Regions from separate parts of the Paenibacillus sp. LC231 genome, predicted to be linked through region 2. Evidence: predicted binding sites of a transcription regulator. Region 2 holds the regulator's gene; the other holds the start of a gene.
The links. The regulator Rex, encoded in region 2, represses fermentation and respiration genes when NADH is low (regulators of the CRP and FNR family bind a similar motif). The targets are predictions, from matches to a motif close to TTGTGAAATATTTCACAA.
Positions count from the first base shown of each region.

Region 1: the regulator Rex is predicted to act here: its motif matches at 2,672-2,689, upstream of AK95_RS30860 (nitrate/nitrite transporter).

Region 1 is NZ_JFOM01000056.1:95,201-100,052, forward strand. It holds gene narI (respiratory nitrate reductase subunit gamma) at 1-341, shown strand, start outside; gene AK95_RS30845 (GAF domain-containing protein) at 393-857, shown strand; gene AK95_RS30850 (sensor histidine kinase) at 854-1,936, shown strand; gene AK95_RS30855 (response regulator transcription factor) at 1,933-2,580, shown strand; gene AK95_RS30860 (nitrate/nitrite transporter) at 2,747-4,261, shown strand; gene AK95_RS30865 (YwiC-like family protein) at 4,313-4,852, shown strand, end outside.
Region 2 is NZ_JFOM01000005.1:252,988-257,839, reverse strand. It holds gene dinG (ATP-dependent DNA helicase DinG) at 1-1,287, shown strand, start outside; gene AK95_RS02750 (redox-sensing transcriptional repressor Rex) at 1,350-2,015, shown strand; gene AK95_RS02745 (amidohydrolase) at 1,990-3,291, shown strand; gene AK95_RS02740 (cell wall elongation regulator TseB-like domain-containing protein) at 3,323-3,841, shown strand; gene AK95_RS02735 (hypothetical protein) at 4,105-4,638, shown strand; gene AK95_RS02730 (AAA family ATPase) at 4,631-4,852, shown strand, end outside.

The sequences.
Region 1 (4,852 bases), on a different contig from region 2:
ATGTCCGAAAACTCAGCACCGCTTCGGATATGCTGGTTAATGTCCTTCTGCTGTTTATCGTATTTATGGGGATGTACAGCACGCTGGTCACGAACGCGGTGCAGCCGGAATTCAATTATCGGGAAACGGTCTCCGTGTGGTTCCGTGGATTGTTTATGCTTCGTCCGGATGCTTCGTTGATGGTGAACGTGCCGCTGTCGTTTAAAATTCACATTCTGGCCGGATTCGGCATTTTTGGCTTATGGCCGTTTACCCGATTGGTGCATGTGTGGAGTGTTCCGTTGAATTATGTGGGGAGAAGATATATTCTGTATAGAAAGCACCGTAAATTTGAATCGTAGAGCGGAAGAAGGCTGTGTGGCCTTCTTTTCTACGTCAGAGGAGTAATGGAAATGAAGAATCAGCCGATCTTTAATTACCAAAGTGAAATGGATAAGCTTCGAGCCCGGTTTCAATTCGATTTCGTGTCCATGGCGTTGGTGCAGCCGGCTGAAGACCGATTTGTTTTGACCTGGCAGTATGCCTCGGGAAATATAAACGAGAGGTACAAGCGTATCGTTTTACATTCCGGCAAAGGCATCGCGGGCATGGTATTTAAGACCGGAAAACCGATGCTGATTCAAAACGTGAATGCCGATATTGAATCAAGGGACTTGTATAATTATCCGATAATCGTTGCAGAGCAGTTGAAAAGCCTTGGCGCAGTACCGCTGTGGGAAGGCTCTCGCGTCAGGGGAGTTTTGCTTGTGGGATATCGCAAGGAAAACGTGCTGGATTCAAGGTCCTTTGAGTCGTTTCAGGAAGGAATAGGAACGGAATTTGGTGCTTTTTATGCCAAGGAGGTATCACAGCCTTGATTCAGATGACGGATGAGCATTTAAGCGAATTGCTTAGAAGCATGTATCAGAATAGCATGGAGGCCATTTTTTTTATCGACGAAAAGGGCAGCGTGGTGGCTATGAATCCGGCTGCGGAGAACATCCTTGACATTGATGTGATTGAGAGGATGCAGTCCGGTGCGGATGGTTCCTTCTGCCAAACCTGCAAAGGCTATACCGATGAACAGGATCTCATAACCTGCTCCACATGCTATTTGGACTATCCGGATGGAGAGTTTTCATCGTTCCAGGTCTATCTTAAGACGCGCGGCGAAGGCATCGTTCCCTATGCGGCCAGTTACCATATCATCGATGAAGCCCGCGGCATCCGGGTGATGATGCTCCTTGACCTGACGAAGCAGCAGAAAACACAGGAAATGCTGCAGCGGACGAATATGCTGAAATATGTCATCAAGGCACAGGAGGACGAGCGTAAGCGGATATCCCGCGAACTCCATGATAGCGTGGCTCAAGAGCTGCTCAGCTCACTGGTCGACCTGCGTGTCGTTAAATATATGGATGTAGGCGAGGATGTGCTCAAGAAGCTGCATCAGACCGAGGTGTCTTTAACCAGGCTTCTGGATGACATCCGGCATTTATCCGTTGAACTCAGACCTGCTTCATTGGATGATTTGGGGCTTGAGGCTGCATTCCGCTCCCATTTTAAATGGATCGGGAAGAATTACGGAGTGCTTGTTGAGTTCTCTGCGGAGTTAGCGGCAGCCCGCTACGGCAGCGAGATTGAAACGGTTGTGTACCGGGTATGTCAGGAAGCGGTGCTGAATGCCATGAAATATTCAGGAACGGACGAGGTGCATGTACGATTATGCGAAGTGAATGGCTACCTTCAGCTAACCGTTCGTGACCGTGGAGTTGGGTTTAATATGGTCATTGATGAAGCCAAGGGAACCGGATTGGGGCTGTACGGGATGCGGGAACGCGCGGAGCTCGTCGGGGGTCAGTTTATTTTGCTGTCCGCTCCCGGTGAGGGTACGACGGTTCAGCTCAACGTTCCGCTTACGAATGGTGACGACAAGCCGGAGGTGATGGTTACGTGAAAATTGTGATTGCGGATGATCATGCCGTGGTCCGCAGCGGATTTTCCATGATTCTGAATTACCAGGAAGACATGGAGGTTGTCGCGACGGCGGCAGACGGTATGGAGGCTTACACCATGGTGGCGAAGCATCGGCCGAATGTGCTGTTGATGGATTTAAGCATGCCCCCCGGCGAAAGCGGGCTGATTGCGACCGGCAAGATCAGCAGCGAATTTCCGGAAACGAAAATTCTGATTCTAACCATGTATGATGATGACGATTACCTGTTTCATGTTTTAAAAAACGGGGCTTCAGGTTATGTGCTCAAAAATGCGCCGGATGATGAATTAATCTCCGCCATCCGCATGGTGCATAAGGGAGGGACCTATATTCATCCCCAGATGGCGACCTCCCTGGTTCGGGAGTTTATTAAGAAAGATAGTGAGAGCGCGGAGCAGGATCCGTTTAACAGCCTGTCCAAAAGGGAGATTGAGATCCTGCCTCTAATCGCCAAGGGCTATGGCAATAAGGAGATTGCGGAAAAACTGTTCGTATCGGTCAAGACGGTGGAGGCTCACAAGGCCAAAATTATGGAAAAGCTGAATTTGAAAAGCCGCCCGGAGTTAGTGGAATATGCGCTGAAGAAAAAATTGCTGGATTTTTAGTCTTACCTATACAACAGGGCGCAATAAAGGGTCATTGCTTAAAGGAATAGGGAAGTTCCCCGGAGAGATTCAGGGAACTTCCCTATTAGCATTGTGAATGGGTGCACGTACAATAGGAGCTGGGGATCAATATGCCATTCATTACGCTTTAGAAAAGGTGATGGAAATGATCAAAAAGGTGCAGCTTCCGCTGCAAACAATGAATCTGGTGCTTGGCTTTATGGTATGGGTCATCATCTCCGCGCTCTTGCCGTTTATTCGCGAGGATATCTCCATTACGGCCGACCGCCTCGCTATTCTGACGGCTATTCCGGTGGTGCTGGGTTCGGTCCTCCGGATTCCGCTTGGCTATTATGCCAATGTGGTGGGAGCACGAATTGTTTTTATCGCCAGCTTTATCCTGCTGCTGTTTCCGGTCTATTTTATCAGCTCGGCTACCTCCTTTACGCATTTGGTAATCGGCGGCTTGTTCCTTGGGATCGGGGGGGCCGTGTTCTCGGTCGGCGTGACCTCACTGCCTAAATATTATGCGAAAGAGAAGCTCGGACTCGTAAATGGGATATACGGGATGGGCAACATCGGCACCGCCATTACCACGTTTGCTGCACCGGTCATCGCGACTCAGATCGGATGGTCCAAAACCGTCCAGCTGTATTTGGTTCTGCTGCTGATCTTTGCCGTGCTAAATGTAATCTTAGGCGACCGTAAAGAAATTAAAGTAAAAACACCGATTATGGAACAGATCAAGGGTGTATATAAAAATGAAAAATTGTGGTTTTTCTCTCTTTTTTATTTTATTACATTCGGTTCGTTCGTAGCTTTTACGGTGTACTTGCCGAACTTTCTGGTTACCCATTTCGAGCTTGCGAAGGTGGATGCCGGGATGCGGACGGCAGGGTTCATTTTGGTAGCAACAATATTACGTCCTGTAGGCGGCTGGCTTGCAGATAAGTTTAAACCTTTGTTCTTGTTAATGGGCGTATTCATAGGGCTCACGGCTGCGGCCATCCTGTTGGCATTCTCTCCGTCCATTGGCTTGTATACGGCCGGCTGCTTAACCATTGCCGTTGGTGCCGGACTTGGAAACGGGGTTATTTTTAAACTCGTGCCCCTTTATTTCAACAAGCAGGCCGGCATTGTGAACGGTATCGTGTCCATGATGGGCGGTCTTGGCGGATTCTTCCCGCCGCTGATGCTTTCCTTTATCCATTCGGCGACAGGGCAGTATTCCATTGGATTCATGGCTTTATCGCAGGTAGCGCTTGCCAGTTTCGTTATTGTGGTATGGATGTACTATCAGGACAAACTCTCCGTACAATCCGAGGTGTTTAACTCCACCGGCCAGGGGATATTGGTCACGGATCGAAGCGGAAAGATCAATGCCGTCAATCCGGCATTCACGAAGTTAACCGGATATTCGGAGGAGGAAGTACTTGGCAAGAATCCGAGCGTGTTGAAATCCGGAAGACAAACACCGGCGTTTTATCAGGCGATGTGGTCTGAAATCATGGAACACGGAAGCTGGCAGGGGGAGATTTGGAACCGCAGGAAGAACGGGGAAGAGTACTTGGAGCTGCTAACGATTAACGCGGTAAAGGACGAATCAGGTGACATCGTTCAGTATGTGGGCACCTTCAGCGATATTACTTATCATCCGCCTGGCCGTTGTTCGAATGGCTGAAGATATGGATCGTACCGGGTATGAGTCTATGGATTGGAGAGGGAGAGACACATGAAAAAGACGAGGTTTGTCATACCCCGGGAGCATGGTGGCTGGGCTATGGTCAGCGTACCCTATATCATAGGAATGGCGGCCGCCAAGCCGGTGCTTCTGCACCTTCCGCTATTTTTGGCGTGGTTAGGTTTATATATGGCATCCTATCCGTTTCTGCAATCCTTAAAGAAAACATCCCAACGTAAAACATGGTTATCCTGGGGGATCGTTTATGCCCTTATCGCTATTGCGTTTCTCATTCCGGTGCTTGTCTTCAAACCGATGATGCTCTGGTTTGCACCTGTGCTGCTCATCCTGATCATGGTGAATGTTTGGCATGTCCTTCAGAAATCGGAGCGTGCGCTGTTAAATGATATTTGCGCGATTCTGCTGTTCTGTACCGGAGGTGCCGCTGCTTATATGCTGGGAGGCGGTGGTTTCGATCCGATCCTTGCCGCCGTCATTGGGTATAATTTCCTTTATTTTACGGGGACCGTGTTCTTTGTCAAATCGGTCTTCCGTGAACGCAAAAACAGACGCTGGACCGTATACGCAAAA
Region 2 (4,852 bases):
CGGATTTATCCGGATCTGATCACCGTCAAAGAGAATTGGGACCGGCTCAGCGATCAATTGTTCGGACTGCTTCCGGAGCGCGGAGACGCGACTCCGGGGGATGCCGGTCAATTCTCGCTTCGCTTATCGCCTCTGAAGAAGCCGAAGGATTGGAATTCGCTGGCCGAGCTGGAGCATCAAATTCATCTGACGCTGGGCGATGTCGTTCGCAAGGGTGATAAGCTGATTGCCGAAATGAAGGAAGATCTGGACGACTACAGCGCGGACAGTCTGTTAACAGACCTATCGGGTCTGTTTAAGGACCTGGCGGCACACCGCGAGGACCTGAGGACCTTCATGTCGCTGAACGATGAGGGTACGGTATACTGGATGGAGGCGAACGGCAACTTCCGCGGCAAATCGCTGCAGCTTTATGCGGTGCCCGTCGATGTCAGCACCCACTTAAAGGAATTGTTTTTTGACAAAAAACAAAGCGTGATCCTGACATCGGCGACCTTGTCGGTGGACAAATCGTTTCAGTTCATGATCGAGAATTTGGGTCTTCAGGAAGCGGCAGATAACGGCAACCTGAACACGGTCCTGCTGCCGTCCCCGTTTAATTACAGGGAGCAGGCTCTCCTTGTTGTGCCGCGCGATTTTCCGAGCGTGAAGGGCTCGGTCGGGGATGCACTCTTTGTGAATACACTTGTGCAATCATTGGCTGATACGGCCATCGCAACGCATGGTCGCATGCTTGTCCTGTTCACCTCGTACCGCATGCTGCGTCAGGTGCATGAGCCCTTGAAGGAGGCGCTGGGATCCAGCGATATTACGGTACTGGGACAAGGGATGGACGGAACCAGCCGTACCAAGTTAATCCGGAGATTCCAGGATAGCAGCGCTTCGGTTCTGCTGGGCACCAGCTCCTTCTGGGAAGGAGTAGATATACCCGGTGAGGCGCTCACCTGCCTCGCCATCGTACGGCTGCCGTTCCAACCGCCGAATCACCCTCTGGTCGAAGCCAAGAGCGAGCTTCTGCAGCAGCAGAAGAAGAACCCGTTTATGAAGCTTTCGGTTCCGCAAGCGGTCATTCGCTTCAAACAGGGATTTGGCCGACTGGTACGGACCGCGCAGGATAAGGGGATTGTCATCGTCTACGATACTCGGGTCATTGAATCCTATTACGGGAAGTATTTCTTATATTCCTTGCCTGGACCGAAGATGGAGCACATGCCGACAGAGGGGATCGTTCCCCGAATTTCGGAATGGCTGCAGGAAGAGGCAGGCATAGAGAACCAAGCTGAATAAAGTGAAACCATGAACGAGCACAAACAAATGTAGTTATTAACCTATTATTAGGGGGAGCATGCATGAAATCGGAAAAAATTTCGGAAGCCGTGGTCCGCAGATTACCTGTATACTTGCGCTATTTGAATGAGCTTCAGAAAAGGGAGGTCTCCACGGTTTCCTCCCAGGAACTGGGGCAGAAACTGGACCTCAATCCTGCTCAAATTCGTAAGGACCTAGCGTATTTCGGTGATTTTGGACGGAAAGGGATCGGATATGACGTATCTTATCTGATCGAGAAAATTCGCCAGATTCTAAAGCTGGACCAGAAGATCAATGTCGCATTGATTGGGGCCGGTAATCTTGGACATGCATTATCGAATTACAATGCATTTCTGAAGGACAATATGAAGATTGTGGCGGTTTTCGATTCGTATTCTCCCAAAGTTGGTATGAAAATTAACAATTTGGTCGTACAGCCGATGGAGGAGCTGGAGAAGACGGTTCATGAGTACGGCATTCGTATCGGGATTATCACCGTTCCGGATTTTGAGGCGCAGAATGTAGCGAATCAACTTATCGCGGCAGGCATCGAGGCTATCCTGAATTTTGCACCGACCATCCTGAAAGCTCCAGCCCATATCCGGATTCATACGGCAGATTTTACTACGGATTTGCAGAGTTTGGCCTATTATTTGGATAACGGCAAGGAGGATGCAGCACATGACGACAACGAAGTGGATGATTAAAAACGGAACGTTTGCAGTACTAGAGGAAGGCAGATCCGTGTTACGCGGATATATGGTCGTTGAGAACGACCGGATCACCTACCTGGGTGAAGAAGAGCCGACTGTCCAAGAGGGAACAGAAATCATCGACGGAACCCAACTGTTTTTCCTGCCTGGATTGGTGAACACGCACGGACATGCGGCCATGTCGCTTCTTCGCGGGTATGGCGACGATCTGGCACTACAGGTATGGCTTCAGGAAAAAATGTGGCCGATGGAAGCCAGATTCACGGCCGACGATGTATACTGGGGAACCTCACTCTCCGTGCTGGAGATGATCAAAGGCGGAACCACGACATTTGTGGATATGTATGATCATATGGATCAGGTTGCAAAGGTAGTGGAGGACTCAGGCATGCGCGGCGTTCTGACACGCGGTGTCATCGGATTATGTCCGCCTGAGGTGCAGCAGCAGAAGCTGGATGAGGCGGTTGCATTCGCGAAATACTGGCATGGTCAGGCTGACGGTAGGATTACGACGATGATCTCACCGCATGCACCCTATACGTGCCCGCCGGATTTCATCGAAAAATTCGTGCAAGCATCACATGATTTGAATTTGCCTTTGCATACGCATATGTCCGAAACGGAAACGGAAGTAGCTCAAAATGTAAATGACTACGGACTTCGCCCTGTTGCCCATCTAGAGAAGCTTGGCATGTTCTCCCGTCCAACGCTGCTTGCGCATGCCGTCCATCTAACCGATGAAGAAATCGAAATTCTGGCCAAACATCAAGTTATGGTTTCGCATAATCCAGGCAGCAATTTGAAGCTTGCCAGCGGCATCGCTCGCGTGCCTGCACTGCTGAAAGCCGGGGTCACCGTGTCTTTGGGTACTGATGGACCTGCCAGCAATAATAATCTGGATATGTTTGAAGAGATGCGGCTGGCCGCACTGATCCATAAAGGAGTAAGCGGGGATCCAACCGCAATTCCAGCATCCGAAGCGCTTCGGATGGGTACAGAATATGGAGCCAAGTCAGCCTTCCTTACGGATATTGGTACGCTTGCGGTAGGTATGAAGGCAGATATGATCGCACTGAACACGGATCAGGCGCACTTCCTTCCGAAGACGGATTACATTTCTCATGCTATCTACTCCGCCAGTGCGAAGGATGTTGAGCATGTATGGGTTGACGGCAAGCAGGTAGTGAAGAATGGCGCGAGTCTTACTCTCGATGAGGAACGTATCCGCCGGGAAGCGCAGCGTGCCTTTGAGCGTCTTACAACCCTCTAGGGAATAATCAAGGGGAGCGAGGAAGACGGATTTGAAGAAAAAAACGAAGTGGATATTGCTGAGTGTATCCGGCGTGCTGCTGTTACTGCTTGGTTTACAGCTCTATTATTCATATGTGATGAAAGATGCTTGGAATGAAGAAAGAATGGCAATTGCTGCCGCCAAACAACATGGCCAATTGGTTACGTCCGGGAAGACCTATAAATCGGTGTGGGGCGAGGACAATAACTACTGGGTGATAAGCGGGAAGGATCAGGACAATCAAGACCGTATGGTATGGGTGAAATTTACGGATGACAACGTACCTGTTGCAGGTGCCGAGGCTGTCCAATCCGTTTTGCTGAATACGGGGTTGTCTGAAGACCAGATGCGGGATCAGATTTATAACGAATTGCCTGGCGTAGAAATTAAGCGGCTGCTGCCTGGAATGTATGAGGGCGAGTATGCTTGGCAGCTGCAGTATGAACACAACGGTCAGCGCGGTTATCGGTTTTATCGTTTTCAAGACGGTAACACCATCGGTAATGACATTATTCTTCCAAATCAATAAATAAGAAGGAGAGAGGGGCCCTTTAATATTCGCGGGTTCCTCTCTTATTTCTCTATAATTGTAAGCGTATTCAGAAATAATATGGAAAAACTGTTCTAAATATTTTCACAGACATGCATGAAAAAGTATATAAGATGTGATATACTCATACTTGTACAAAATGAGCATATAAACTACATGCATCCCTATATATCGTTGTTATATGTATTATTGTGTTGCAGCATGATAGACAAAATTTCATACAGAAATGAAGGAGGAACTTCATGAAACTACGCATTGTACCTATCGTGCTGACTGTCGTGATCTCAGCATCGGTTCTCTTTGGCGGATGGTTTCTGTATCGGCAGATGGCTTTGCAAAATCCGCTGGCCAATGTTGTGTCACAATATGACGGCGTGAAGGATTCACATATAGATATTAAACAGAATACCGTTACTTTGAATCTTGATTTGGCTCCGGATACAAATTTGCAAGGCCTGGTCCAGCATATTAAGAAGGAAGGCAAGTCTGTGATTGGCAATCGGGAATTGAAAATCCAGGTGGAGGACCATTCCTCGGAAGCACTGGATCAATGGTGGGAGAAGGCGATGCTGTCAGTCGCTGAAGCGATGGATAATAAGCAGTATACCGATATTCAATCATCGCTCGAGCAGCTTGCTGCCCAGTCTCCGAATTTGAAAGCTAAAGCAACGATTGATGACACCAACGTCTATGTCAGCTTGTCAGACGGCAAGTCTGGTAAATTTATAATCTTGCCGCGTCAGTCTGGCAACATGGAGGTGTGGAATCATGCCTAAATTAGCTAAAGAAATCATGTTAGGCTTTATTCCGGTTTTGCTGGTATTCCTTGTGTTTGTCGGCGTGAACATCGTGCCCTTGCTCATCGCTGCAGCACTTGTAGGCGGCTTGTTGTTTATCGCGAAGATGAAGGGCGGCATCGCTGTAGGCGCAGCGAATGAGCGGAAGCGGAAAAAGAGCGGACCTGCCAAGCTGACGTTCGAAGAAATCGGC